Regions from separate parts of the Cedecea selenatireducens genome, predicted to be linked through region 2. Evidence: predicted binding sites of a transcription regulator. Region 2 holds the regulator's gene; each other region holds the start of a gene.
What was found. Region 2 encodes Fur, which represses iron uptake genes when iron is present. Its sites were predicted from a motif close to ATAATAATGAGAACNACTATCAA; they were not measured.
Positions count from the first base shown of each region.

Region 1: sodA (superoxide dismutase [Mn]) is a predicted target of Fur. The motif match lies at 1,303-1,325, and genes of this name have one in related genera.
Region 3: ACE38U_RS17440 (TonB-dependent siderophore receptor) is a predicted target of Fur. The motif match lies at 1,806-1,828, and genes of this name have one in related genera.
Region 4: ftnA (non-heme ferritin) is a predicted target of Fur. The motif match lies at 2,069-2,091, and genes of this name have one in related genera.

Region 1 covers NZ_JBHIKW010000013.1:88,393-91,500, reverse strand. Annotated here, with positions in the region: gene yiiM (6-hydroxyaminopurine reductase) at 1-524, opposite strand, end outside; gene sodA (superoxide dismutase [Mn]) at 603-1,223, opposite strand; gene ACE38U_RS18710 (chemotaxis protein) at 1,498-2,466, opposite strand; gene yajD (HNH nuclease YajD) at 2,617-2,961, opposite strand; gene flhA (formate hydrogenlyase transcriptional activator FlhA) at 3,008-3,108, opposite strand, start outside.
Region 2 covers NZ_JBHIKW010000009.1:77,862-80,969, reverse strand. Annotated here, with positions in the region: gene ybfE (LexA regulated protein) at 1-148, shown strand, start outside; gene fldA (flavodoxin FldA) at 328-858, shown strand; gene fur (ferric iron uptake transcriptional regulator) at 1,138-1,584, shown strand; gene chiQ (ChiQ/YbfN family lipoprotein) at 1,683-2,009, opposite strand; gene chiP (chitoporin ChiP) at 2,056-3,108, opposite strand, start outside.
Region 3 covers NZ_JBHIKW010000011.1:94,364-97,471, forward strand. Annotated here, with positions in the region: gene ppsA (phosphoenolpyruvate synthase) at 1-124, shown strand, start outside; gene ACE38U_RS17435 (alpha/beta hydrolase-fold protein) at 204-1,766, opposite strand; gene ACE38U_RS17440 (TonB-dependent siderophore receptor) at 1,918-3,108, shown strand, end outside.
Region 4 covers NZ_JBHIKW010000001.1:321,577-324,684, reverse strand. Annotated here, with positions in the region: gene ACE38U_RS01525 (alpha/beta hydrolase) at 80-784, shown strand; gene ACE38U_RS01520 (UPF0149 family protein) at 861-1,436, shown strand; gene ftnA (non-heme ferritin) at 1,478-1,975, opposite strand; gene ACE38U_RS01510 (NupC/NupG family nucleoside CNT transporter) at 2,324-3,108, shown strand, end outside.

The DNA.
Region 1 (3,108 bases), on a different contig from region 2:
GCTTCTGCCACCGTCACGTCGCTAACGCGTGAAACCAGCTCCAGCGGCGCATCGGCAGAAACGCTCCCCGCCAGAATCACGCGATAAAGCCAGCCGCAGTAGCCTGCTTCCTGCATCCGTGCCGCCATATCCTCTACGCCAAAATGGTAGTTAAGCTTAAAGCACGGCGAGCGAGGCTGGGTCACCTGAATCAGCGCCTCACCCCAGCGGTAAATATCGCCCATATAGACGTTCTTTTCCGTCATCCCTTGCGTAGACAGGTTTTCGCCGAAGGCCGGGGCATTAAACAGATCCGCCTTATCCGGGAAGATTTGCGCCCAATGCTGATAATGCTCGCGCGGATAGTGGCACAGCGCCCTGTCTGGCCCGCCGTGAATCACCTTCTCCGCCTGTTGATCGCCCTCAAGCCCAGTCTCGGTTAAGCGAAGCTCGCCGTCCACCTGAACCTTGGCGATGGCGCTGGGCCGGCTCCCTTCGTAATCACGAATCTGGCCAGCGTAAACCTGAAGCGGATAGCGGTGCATAAGCGACTCCCTGCGTTGTGCTACGGACATAAAAAAAGCGAGCCATCAGGCTCGCTTCTCTAAGGTCGTATTGCAACCTTATTTTTTAGCGGCGAAACGGGCTGCTGCTTCGTCCCAGTTAACCACGTTCCAGAACTCTTTTGCGTAGTCCGGGCGACGGTTCTGGAATTTCAGGTAGTAAGCGTGTTCCCAAACGTCCAGGCCCACAATCGGGAAGCCGGAAGCGCCGGAGATAGCTTCGCCCATCAGCGGGCTGTCCTGGTTTGCAGTAGACACTACGGCCAGTTTGTCGCCTTTCAGCACCAGCCACGCCCAGCCGGAGCCGAAACGGGTAGCTGCAGCTTTTTCGAACTCAGCTTTGAACGCGTCAACGCTGCCGAAATCACGCTCGATAGCGGCTTTCAGGTCACCTTTCAGCTCGGTGCCTTTTTTCAGGCCTTTCCAGAAGAAGCTGTGGTTAGCGTGGCCGCCGGCGTTGTTACGCAGCGCGGTTTTCTTATCAGCAGGCAGCTGATCCAGTTTGGTAATCAGCTCTTCAGCAGACAGGCTGGCAAACTCAGGCAGGGATTCCAGCGCGGCGTTCGCGTTGTTAACGTAGGCCTGGTGGTGTTTGCTGTGGTGGATTTCCATGGTTTCTTTATCGAAATGCGGTTCCAGCGCGTCGTAAGCGTAAGGCAGGGATGGCAGTGTATAGCTCATATTCATCGTCTCCATTAACGTAGAGCGGCTGTAGTGCTGTTAACGCCGCGTAATCAGTCGGTTCATTATAGTTAATTAAATGATATTGAAAATGTTTATCAATGCCGTACTTAGCGTGTGGTTATAACTTTTCTTCATGAAACCACGGCTTACGGCTATAACGCAGCGGGTAAAAAGCTTTGTGCTGAGGGTAAGTGAAACGTGTTACCCGAGCATGACGGGGGAATAAAAAGAGGCATAACGGCTCCACCTTTAGGCAGAGCCGGAATCTTTATTATTGACGGGCGGCGTCTTCCAGCGCTTTGTGGATCACGGCAGAAAGCTCGACCACGTCGAACTTCGCAACGTAGCCGTTGGCACCGACTTTACGCACGTGATCTTCGTTGGCGCTGCCGGAAAGCGAGGAGTGAATCACCACCGGGATATGCTTAAGCGTTGGCTCGGTTTTGATGTTGCGGGTCAGGGTAAAACCGTCCATTTCCGGCATCTCGATATCGGTCAGCACCAGGCCGATTTTATCGGTTATCGGCGTGCCGGAAGCTTTGGCATCGGCGGCAATAGCTTTGATTTTTTCCCAGGCCTCCAGGCCGGTGGCGTGCATGATGGCCGGAATGCCCATCCCCTTCAGGCCCTGCTCCAGCATCGAACGCGCGACTTTGGAATCTTCGGCAACGATAGCCACCGCGCCCGGCTTCAGGGTATAGGTTTTCTCTTCAATCGCGGCAATGTTCACATCTCTCCCGGACGGGATGATGTCATAGAGGATCTGCTCCACGTCCAGCACCAGCGCCAGGTCTTTACCGGTCAGCGGATCGTCAATATTGGCGATGCTGGTGATATTGCGGCTGCTGACCCCGGCTTCGGCGGCGTGCACCTGGCTCCAGTCGAGGCGAATAATATTCTCCACGGACTCCACGGCAAAAGCCTGGGTGCTGCGGGCGTATTCGGTGATCAGTAATAAATTTAAGCCAGTCTTAGGCGTGCAGCCGGTCACGGCGGGAAGGTCGATGACCGGGATAATCTGGTCGCGAATATTGGCCATCCCCAGCAGCGGCGACTCCATGCCTGCGGCACGGTTAATCTTCGGCATGGGCACAATTTCACGCAGCTTAAAGACGTTGATGCCGTACAGCTCGGACTTGCTGTCGTGCTGGCCTGTGCCTAAGCGGAACAGCAGCAGCTCGAACTTGTTGGATAACGCCAGGTTGGCCCTTTCATCGATATCTTTCTGAAAACTATCCATTTTAACCTCAAGTGATAACCCGGCCTCAGAACCCAACCGTACGGAGTGAATGCTTGTATAAGTTATCGGCAGCAGCAGGAAAAAATGAAGGGAGAAGGTGAAATGATTTCGTTTAGAGGGAAGTGACTCCCTCTCAACGGATAGCGCTTACTACTTCTTGTTCAGCATCGCTTTCAGGTCGGCAAATGGATTATAGGTCGCTTCGCCCACGTCCTTTTGCGCATCCTCGCCGGCAATCACCCTCGAGCCGTACTGGTCTGCTTCGGTGTATTTCGAATGCTCATGATCGTGGCAATACAGGCATAAAAGCTCCCAATTGCTGCCATCTTCCGGATTATTGGTATGATCGTGATCCATATGATGAACGGTCAGCTCGCGCAGATTGGAATACACAAACTCGCGGGAGCAGCGGCCACACACCCACGGGAAAAGCTTCAGCGCCTTTTCGCGGTAGCCGCTTTCCAGCCGCGTATAGTTCTTGGGAATAATTGCCATGATTCAGGTTCCAGACAAAAAATGTAGGGTTATGCCCAGTTTCCGGCTAAAGCGCGTCTTTATCAATCCCCAGACGCTTCATCCGCGAAAGTAACGTGGTGCGCTTCAGCCCTAAACGCTGAGCCGCGCCGCGAGGCCCGGCAACGA
Region 2 (3,108 bases):
CGACAAAGTGCGTGGTTTGAAGCGAGTTGAGCTAAAACTGAACAATGATGCGGTCGACGCCCTCAACCAGCTTGCCGACGCCCGCAGCATCAGTCGTAGCGAACTGATCGAAGAGATGTTGCTCGAGCAGCTTAAAAAGCTGGGATAGCGCTTTCTGTTGCCCTGCCCGTCATCTGAAATCTCAAAAGGGTGAGCAAAACCATGTTGCAGACTGTGCACCCCGCCGTGATAGCTGTTTCCGCTGGTGGAGCTGTTCTGCTATGATTGCCCTATACGTGGGCATTGAACGGCCAGCATACTATTAAGTTTCAAGAGGTTATTTTACTCATGGCAATCGTAGGCATTTTTTTCGGCAGCGACACCGGTAACACCGAAAATATCGCAAAAATGATTCAAAAACAGCTCGGTAAAGACGTTGCTGAGGTGCATGACATTGCTAAAAGCAGCAAAGAAGATCTCGAAGGTTTCGACATTCTGTTGCTCGGCATCCCAACCTGGTACTACGGCGAAGCGCAGTGCGACTGGGATGATTTCTTCCCTACTCTCGAAGAAGTCGATTTCAACGGTAAGCTGGTTGCGCTGTTCGGCTGTGGTGACCAGGAAGACTACGCGGAATACTTCTGTGATGCGCTGGGTACCATTCGCGATATCATCGAACCGCGCGGCGCCGCTATCGTAGGCCACTGGCCGACCGCGGGCTACCACTTTGAAGCGTCAAAAGGCCTGGCAGACGACGACAACTTTGTCGGTCTGGCCATCGACGAAGACCGCCAGCCGGAACTGACCGCCGAGCGCGTTGAGAAGTGGGTCAAACAGATTTCTGAAGAACTGAATCTGGCCGATATTATTAACGCCTGATTTGTCTGGCGCAAATGCAGCGTTTGCGCCATCTTGATAGCTTGTAGCAATGAAAATAATTGCTACAAGTTTGTAACTTTCTCGTACATCCCTGTACAATGTCTTCCTGACAGCTTGGCTGATAATTACTGTAAATGGCGACGCCGCCACGATTTTTCAGCCTCATTTTGCACCATACTTGCGGTTCCCATTTAGAAGCAGCAGTTCTATAATGAGACGCATTACTCTTTACGCTCACTGCAGTTTGAGCGAATCGTTAAGCAACAGGACACTTTCCGCATGACTGACAACAATACCGCATTAAAGAAGGCCGGCTTGAAAGTCACGCTTCCGCGATTGAAAATCCTCGAAGTGCTGCAAGAGCCGGTAAATCATCACGTCAGCGCGGAAGACTTATATAAACGTCTGATCGACATGGGCGAAGAAATAGGCCTGGCGACGGTCTACCGCGTGCTGAACCAATTTGACGATGCCGGGATCGTGACCCGCCATAATTTTGAAGGCGGCAAGTCCGTTTTCGAGCTGACCCAGCAGCATCACCACGATCACCTTATCTGCCTCGATTGCGGCAAAGTAATCGAGTTCAGCGATGATTCTATTGAATCGCGCCAGCGTGAAATTGCCACACGCCACGGTATCCGCCTGACTAACCACAGTCTCTATCTGTACGGACACTGTGCCGAAGGCGACTGCCGCGAAGACGACACCGCGCACGATCCTAAATAAGTAATCCGCATTAACGAACGCTGCCGAACAGGTGGCGTTTAAAAGCAAAAACCGGCAGGTTTCCCTTGCCGGTTTTTTTATTGACTGAAAAAACGTAATCAGCTGTTATTCGCGCGAATTTCTTGCCAGATTTTATCGCAGCGAACCTTCGCGGCTTCATCATTCCCGCTCTTTCTTGCCTGAATGCATTTCTGATAATCCAGCACGCTCACGGTCTCTTTTTCAACAAACGCTTTGTGCTGTTTTTCCTGGCGCAGTACGTTCAGCACGCTCTGGCAGGCTTCGATTTTATCCGGGTTGCCTTCTGCGGTATTGATACAAGCGCTGTAAGCCTGCTTCAGATGTGAATCTTCCGGCGGAGCCGGGGGCTGAACGCAGGCGGAGAGCGTGAAAGCCACGGCGGTAACCAGCAGGATTTTTTTCATGTTCAGTTCCTTATAAAAAACGGGCGCTTGCGCGCCCGATTTAGCATTAGAAGATGGTGAACGGAGCAATAACGATAAATTTCACGTCACGCTCATCCTGGAACATGTTGCCGTAACCACCGCCCCAGCTTGGGATATCGGAGTGGTTGTCGTACTGAGTGAAGTGCAGTTTGAACAGCGTACCTTTCGCACGGCCTTCCTGCACGGTGTACATTGCGTCGAGGCTGTATGAAGACTCTTTGATCTTGTTGGATGCGATATCCTGACGGTTACCGGAAGCATCAAGCGCCCATGTGGCTGGTTTTGCATCCCATGCATAAACATAGGAGCCCCCAACAGCCCAACCCGGCAGATTCCAGTTGCTCAGGTCATACATTGCGCCGAAGAACACGGCTTTTTCGCCGTTGGCGTTGAAGTCAGAACGGTTATCCCACCACACATCGAGACGGCCGTTTGAAGAGGCATAGGTTGGCGTCATACGCTGCAGGAAGTAACCCTGCTGGCCTTCTGCCTTCACCATGGTCCCTTCCAGACGCAGGTCAACCTGGCCAATTTTGTAGCCTAAGGTCAGCGCCTGCAGCCACGCGGTACCGTCATAAATATCGTTGATGGTGTTGTTAGAGGCTTTATCACGGGTGCCGTAGAACTGGTAGCTGGTGCTCAGCGGGCTGCCTGCAACGTCAAATTTGTAGCTCGCTTTCGCGAAGTACTGGTCAACAAAACCTTCAGCCTGACCAAATGCCCCTTCCAGAATCAGGTCATTTTTGAAGTCATATTTCGCGCCGATGGAGTGCAGATAATCAACTTTGGTCTTTTTGTCGTTCTGGTAGAACTTGTCCGTTTCCAGATGCCATGGAGCCTTGTACTCGTTGGTCCACATGTAGGAGAAGCTCAGCGCACCTGCATCGCCATAGTCGAATGCCGCCCCAGCTTCAGCCCCCTGATAGGTACCAGGCATGAAGCTCCAGTGTGGCGCTAACAGCGTTTGGCCGGTTGGCTGGATATAACCCGCACGAGCCCAGACCGGGCCGTACTTAAATTTAGCGGCCGCTTTATAAAGGCTGATGCCGCCTTTATCGCCGGAGTAGTCTTCGCTGTA
Region 3 (3,108 bases), on a different contig from region 2:
TCAGGGGCCTTCCGATCACGAAGACTTCGCGGCCTGGCTGATGGAAGAGGGGATTGACAGCCTGTCCCTGAACCCGGACACCGTGGTGCAGACCTGGCTAAGCCTCGCCGAACTGAACAAGTAACGCTCCCCTCTCATTAAAAAGAAAGGGAACCGCTCCGGTGTCTTCCTGCCGTGCATTGGGAAGCTCACCGGGGCGGCTATTATCCCCGCTTAATCAAATCCTTCATGCCGGTAATAATGGCCTCGCACCACGCCGCATAATCATGCCCGCTCGACCAGGGATTAAAGCTCACCTCATAGCCTTTTTCACGCAGCACGACCTCAAGCTGCTGGGTGTTGCGGTAAATTCCCCCGTCCGCGCCTTTGCTTTCGAAGCGGCCTGCCTGTAGCCAGAAACGAACGGGTAAGCGCGGTGACGCCTGATACTGCCGGGTTAGCCAGCCCGGCATTTCACCCTCGGGCGCCCACCAGTAAGAGCCGGACAAGCTCAGCACGTTACCAAACGTCTCGGGATGACGCAGGGCAACCCAGGCAGAGGCAAGCCCGCCGTAGCTTGAACCCGCCACAATGGTTTTCCGCGCCGTAGTGGTGATGCCCTGGCGGTTAAGCCACGGCGTCAGCTCCTGGGCCATAAAATCGGCAAAGTCCGGATTGGGCGGCAGCTCTTTCTCACGGCGTTCGCCGTCCAGGCTGTCGATAAACACGGCGTTAACCGGCGGCAGGGCATGGCGGGCAATCAGGCCGTCCAGCACGTTGGCGAGATGATAACGATCCTGATACATGCGGCCGTCAAACAGCATCAGCGTCCAGCGTGCGGGCTGGCTGCCTCGCGGCCGGTAAACCGTCACTTCACGGCGGTTATTGAGCTTTTTGCTCTCAACCTGGTAACGAACCAGCGAGCCATGGCGGATGGGTTCCGAGGTAGCCTGCGGCGTAAAATAGCGGCGGGCGGTGAGGTCTAAAAGCGAGAAACGACTCCAGCGATCCCCCTGGCCCGACGGGCTGGATTGCGGATTAAGCGGGTCGGCCTGAGCCGTGACCAGAATTGCGCGGCGCTGCTCGCGAGCGGTGCCTTCGGTAAGCGGGACATCAGGCGCAAGCTTGTACTGCATCAGCGTATCAGCCGGCACTACATAGCTGCGATACCAGACATCGGACTGCCCCAGGCGAAACATCGGGTCGTGATCGCCTGCCGGAGAGCCGAGCACAAAAACGTTGCCCTGCGCGCCACGCCACAGGAAGGTAACGCGCTTGTTGTTGGCGTCTATCGTTTCGACCAGCGGCGTACCTTGCTCGCGTCTTTCCTGCCAGAACGTGTCCGTACCTGCGCCACGGCTCAGCGCCTGCTCAAGCGCCAGCAGCGCAGGGCTTTCCGGGGATTGCATTTCATTGCGTTTGAGCGGAACCGTCTCACGAATCTGCCAGCGGAACTGCCAGCGCTTACCGGGCTCGCCGCGAAGCACCAGCGTTGACGCCTGGCCGACGGGCAGGGCAAAAAGCGGGTTATGTTTACCGTCCACCGGCCCGTTTTCCACCAGCGCGCGCCAGAGCCTGCCTTTGCTGTCAATCAGGCTGGCGTCGGTCACGCCGCTCAGCCGGACGTTAGCGTAATTCTCCCGCAGGGCCGGAAGCCCAAAGCAGATTTCACCGCTGGCATCGAACTTTCCCTCCTGCTCTCCCTGGCTGCCGGTAAAGGTGCAGGTCGCGGCCACCGCCGACGCTGAACAAAGTCCCAACATTAATGCGCTCCACGCGGCTCTCATGGCGTCCATCATTCCTGATAAAAAAGTCCATACACGCTAATGCAAATGAGATTGATTTGCAATAACATTGCGAGTCGTTGCGTTTTACGACAAAACGTAACAGGAGAGAAAGGCGAAGCTATTTCACCTCATCACAGGGGACGTTACGGTAATGCATTTTAAAAACAATAAGGTGACCCACAGCCTTTGGCTGATGGGCTTCAGTACCATGGGGATGGTTGGCGGCGTTCAGGCGCAGGAACGGCAGGGCAGCGAGGAGACTCTCGTTGTGACCGGCTCGGTGAGCGAAGATCCTTCGGCGCCGCTGAAGGGGATGGTGGCGACTAAAACGCTTTCCGCGACGAAAACCGCGGCTGACCTGGTGAAAACGCCGCAGTCGGTGTCGGTTATCACCCGCGACCAGATGAACGCCCAGGATGTGACATCCGTATCGCAGGCCCTGCGCTATTCGGCGGGCGTTTTTACGGAGTATCGGGGAAGTTCGAACCGGAACGACGAGGTTTTTGTGCGTGGCTTCAGCTACGTGCCAAAATATCTCGACGGGCTGAGCTACGGCGCAACGGCTTCATCGCAGACCGGGACGTTTGACCCGTGGCTGCTTGAGCGCGTGGAGCTGGTGCGCGGCCCGGCGTCGGTGCTGTTTGGCCAGGTGAACCCCGGCGGGCTTATCAGTATGACCAGCAAGCGGCCGACAAGGGAAGCGATACATGAAGTGCAGTTTCGCTCAGGCAACCAGCATCTGGCCGAGGGGGCTTTTGATTTTGGCGGATCGCTAAGCGACGACGACCGTGTGCTTTACCGCTTAAACGGGATTGCACGAACGCAGCACAGCCAGGTGGCCGACTACAAAGAGCAGCGGATGGCGATTGCACCCGCGCTGACCTGGTATCCCAATGAGCAGACGCGTTTTACTTTGCTGACCAGCTACCAGAAAGATCCGAAGGCTGGCTATCGTAACTTCCTGCCTGCCGCAGGGCTGGTGACCGAAACGGCCGCAGGGTATATCCCGCGGGACTTTAACGTCAGCGATCCTAATTACGACCAGTCGTGGCGCGAGCAAACGATGGTTGGCTATGAGTTCGAGCATAGCTTCAACGACATCTTTACCTTCCGCCAGAATGCTCGCTACGCCAGCATCAAACAGAAGTATCGTTACCTCGTGTATTCCACCTCGAAGAGCGACACGTTACTTTCGCGCCGTGCGCAGCGAGAAACGCGTGATACCGATGAGTTTGGCGTAGATAACCAGCTCGAGGCGCAGTTCGATACAGGCACGTTAGGGCACACGCTGTTGGGCGGCCTGGATTACAAGTCCAACCACGACCGGCAGCAGCTTAGCCGA
Region 4 (3,108 bases), on a different contig from region 2:
AATTAATCCCTTTGTTTTTTGTCCGTTTCCCTTAAAAAATGCCATGCTAAGCCATTCATTCGCACTCCATCAGGCAGCCATGAACACCACCTCCCGCCACGCTTTTGACGTTGATTTTCAGGGCCACAGGCTCCAGGCCGACAGCATATACGGCAGTAAAGGCCACGTGTTGATGATCCACGGTGGCTCAAAAGACCGTGAGGCCGGCTTGAAATACCGGCATCTGATGGCGGAGCTGGGCTTTGGCAGCACGGCGTTCGACTGCATCGGTCATGGGGAAACCGGCGGCGAGCTGTCTCATTCCTCACTGATTAGTCGTACAGAGCAGGCCAGAGCAATAGCCGATCGTTTGGGTTCTCAGCTCACCGCTTGCATGGGCGTGAGTATGGGCGCTTACAACGCGCTGCATCTCAGCAAGTTTGTTCCTCTGCATGCGCTGATCCTGATGGTGCCCGGCGTGTATCATCCTGCGGCGTATCGAGTAAATTTTGGGCCTGAATTTTCCACCATCATTCGTCAGCCGCGCAGCTGGGAAGAAAGCGATGCGTGGCAGCTTGTGTCCGAATTTAGCGGTAATGTTCTGGTGATTGCCGCCGCTGAGGATCGGGTGATTCCGGCAGAGATCCCGCCGCGGCTTTATGACTCAGCCTCGGGCCAGGGGAAACATGCCTTGCTGACGGTGCCTGATTCAGACCATAGCAGCGTGTGGCCGGCGCTGCAGCACAGCCCTCAACTCTGTGATAAAACCCGCTGTTTACTGAAGGAATGCCTGACGCCGACGTAATGGAACATAACCTTTCGGGCAAGGAACGGGTACAATGCGCTACATTTTTTAAAACCGCGAAATGAGGAGCCCACAGATGACCCAGGGACCGCTGAACGAAGACGAAATTATTTGGCTTGATGATGTGCTGCTGAAGTATGGCACCGCGCATTCGGTGATTGACGTGGCCGAACTGGATGGGTTGCTCACGGCAGTCCTTTCTGGCCCTAAAACGATCGAGCCTGCCACCGTGCTGCGGGCCGTATGGGGCGGTGATGTTGAGCCTGAGTGGGAGTCCAAAGAAGAACTTACCCGCTTTAACGTCCTCGTGTTCCAGCACATGAATGACATTGCGGAGCGTCTGGCAGAATATCCCGGGCAGTTTGAGCCGCTGTTTGGCACCAGCGAAGTAGACAACCGTGAAATTACGATTGTTGAAGAGTGGTGCTACGGCTATATGCGAGGTGTTTCACTGGAAAGCTGGCCTGCGCTGCCTGCTGAGCTTCAGCCTGAGCTGGATGCCATTGCGCTGCACGGGCTTATAGAGAATGAAGAGCAGTTTGAGAACCTGACGCCGGAAGCGTTTCTGGCAAGCATCGAGGCAATTAAACCTGCAGCGCTTGCGCTTTATGGCTACTGGCACAGCCAGCGCGATGGGGCTTCGCTGCACTAAAATAGAAACAGCAGGCCGTAAGGCCTGCTAATTCTTGGCAATTAAGCCTGAGTGTCCAGGGTTGCCAGCTCTTTATCAACGAAGTACAGACCTTCGCCGCTTTTACCCACCAGGCTGAGTTTATCCAGCACGGATTTAAACAGTTTTTCTTCTTCATGCTGCTCGGCAACATACCACTGCAGGAAATTAAAGGTTGGATAATCCTGAGAAATCATTGCGGAGTGTGCCAGTTCATTAATCTGACGAGTAATTAACTGCTCATGCTCGTAGGTGGCTTTAAATAATTCATCCAGCGAAGCATATTCTAAATACGGGGACTGAATGGCGTTAATGCGCGGCATGCTCCCGGTATCATTTAAATAAGCAAACAGACGCTGCATATGCTCCATCTCTTCCTGAGCATGACGGCGCAGGAAGGCGGCAGCCCCTTCAAAGCTGTGATAGCTGCACCAGGCGCTCATCTGCTGATAGAGCAGGGAGGAGTAGAGTTCAAGGTTCATCTGCTCGTTCAGTTTTTCAATCATTTCCGTCTTCAGCATCACAGGCTCCATAATTTGTGGGGGCGTTAATATGGCGCTACTTTAATTATTTATTTTCCCGAATGCAAAGAAAATGTTAATTATATTAGTGTAATGAGAATGGTTGTTACTATTATTTTATTTGTGACGTTGCGAATTAATAATGAGAATTAATCTTGTTCCGTTTCTTTATTATGCGCCAATGTAATGGGTAATAAACTCGTCATATTCTGCGGTTGAAATGATAACCATGCTAAGAGTAAGCGTATGTTGTCATTGGAAAAACTTATGGCTAAATATTCTTATGCCCGCCATTTACCTGGCGCAGGAGGTGTGGCTAAATACGTTTCTTTCAAAACTAGACTGCACATGAATATTCTTCATTTTCTTCTCGCACTTGTTGTCATCATGGGGCTGGCGTGGCTGGTGAGCTTCGATCGTAAAACCATCCGTCTCCGCTATTTGTTACAACTTATCGTTATTGAAGGCCTGCTGGCTTTCTTCTTCCTGCACTCCGACAGCGGGCTGTGGGTGATTAACGGCGTGTCCGGTTTCTTTGGTCACCTTCTGACCTTTGCCGGACAGGGCAGTGATTTCGTCTTCGGCGGAATGAGCAAAGCCGGGCTGGCCTTTATCTTCCTCGGCGTGCTGTGTCCGATAATCTTTATCTCTGCGCTGATCGGTATTCTTCAGCACTTCCGCATTCTGCCTATTATTATTCGCATCGTCGGCACGCTGCTTTCAAAAGTGAACGGCATGGGCAAGCTGGAGTCCTTTAACGCCGTCAGCTCGTTGATTCTGGGCCAGTCAGAAAACTTCATTGCCTACAAGGGCGTGCTGGGCGACCTGAGTTCTCGCCGCCTGTTCACTATGGCCGCCACGGCAATGTCCACCGTTTCGCTGTCGATCGTCGGGGCCTACATGACGATGCTGGAGCCGAAGTACGTGGTGGCTGCGCTGATTCTGAATATGTTCAGCGCCTTTATTATCCTGTCGATCATTAACCCGACTCGTCCGGGCGCTGAGCCAGAAATTAAGCTTGAGAAGATGCACGAGTCGCAGAGCTTCTTCGAGATGCTGGGGGAGTACATCCTCGCGGGTTTCAAGGTAGCGATGATTATTCTGGCGATGCTGATTGGTTTTATTGCGCTTAT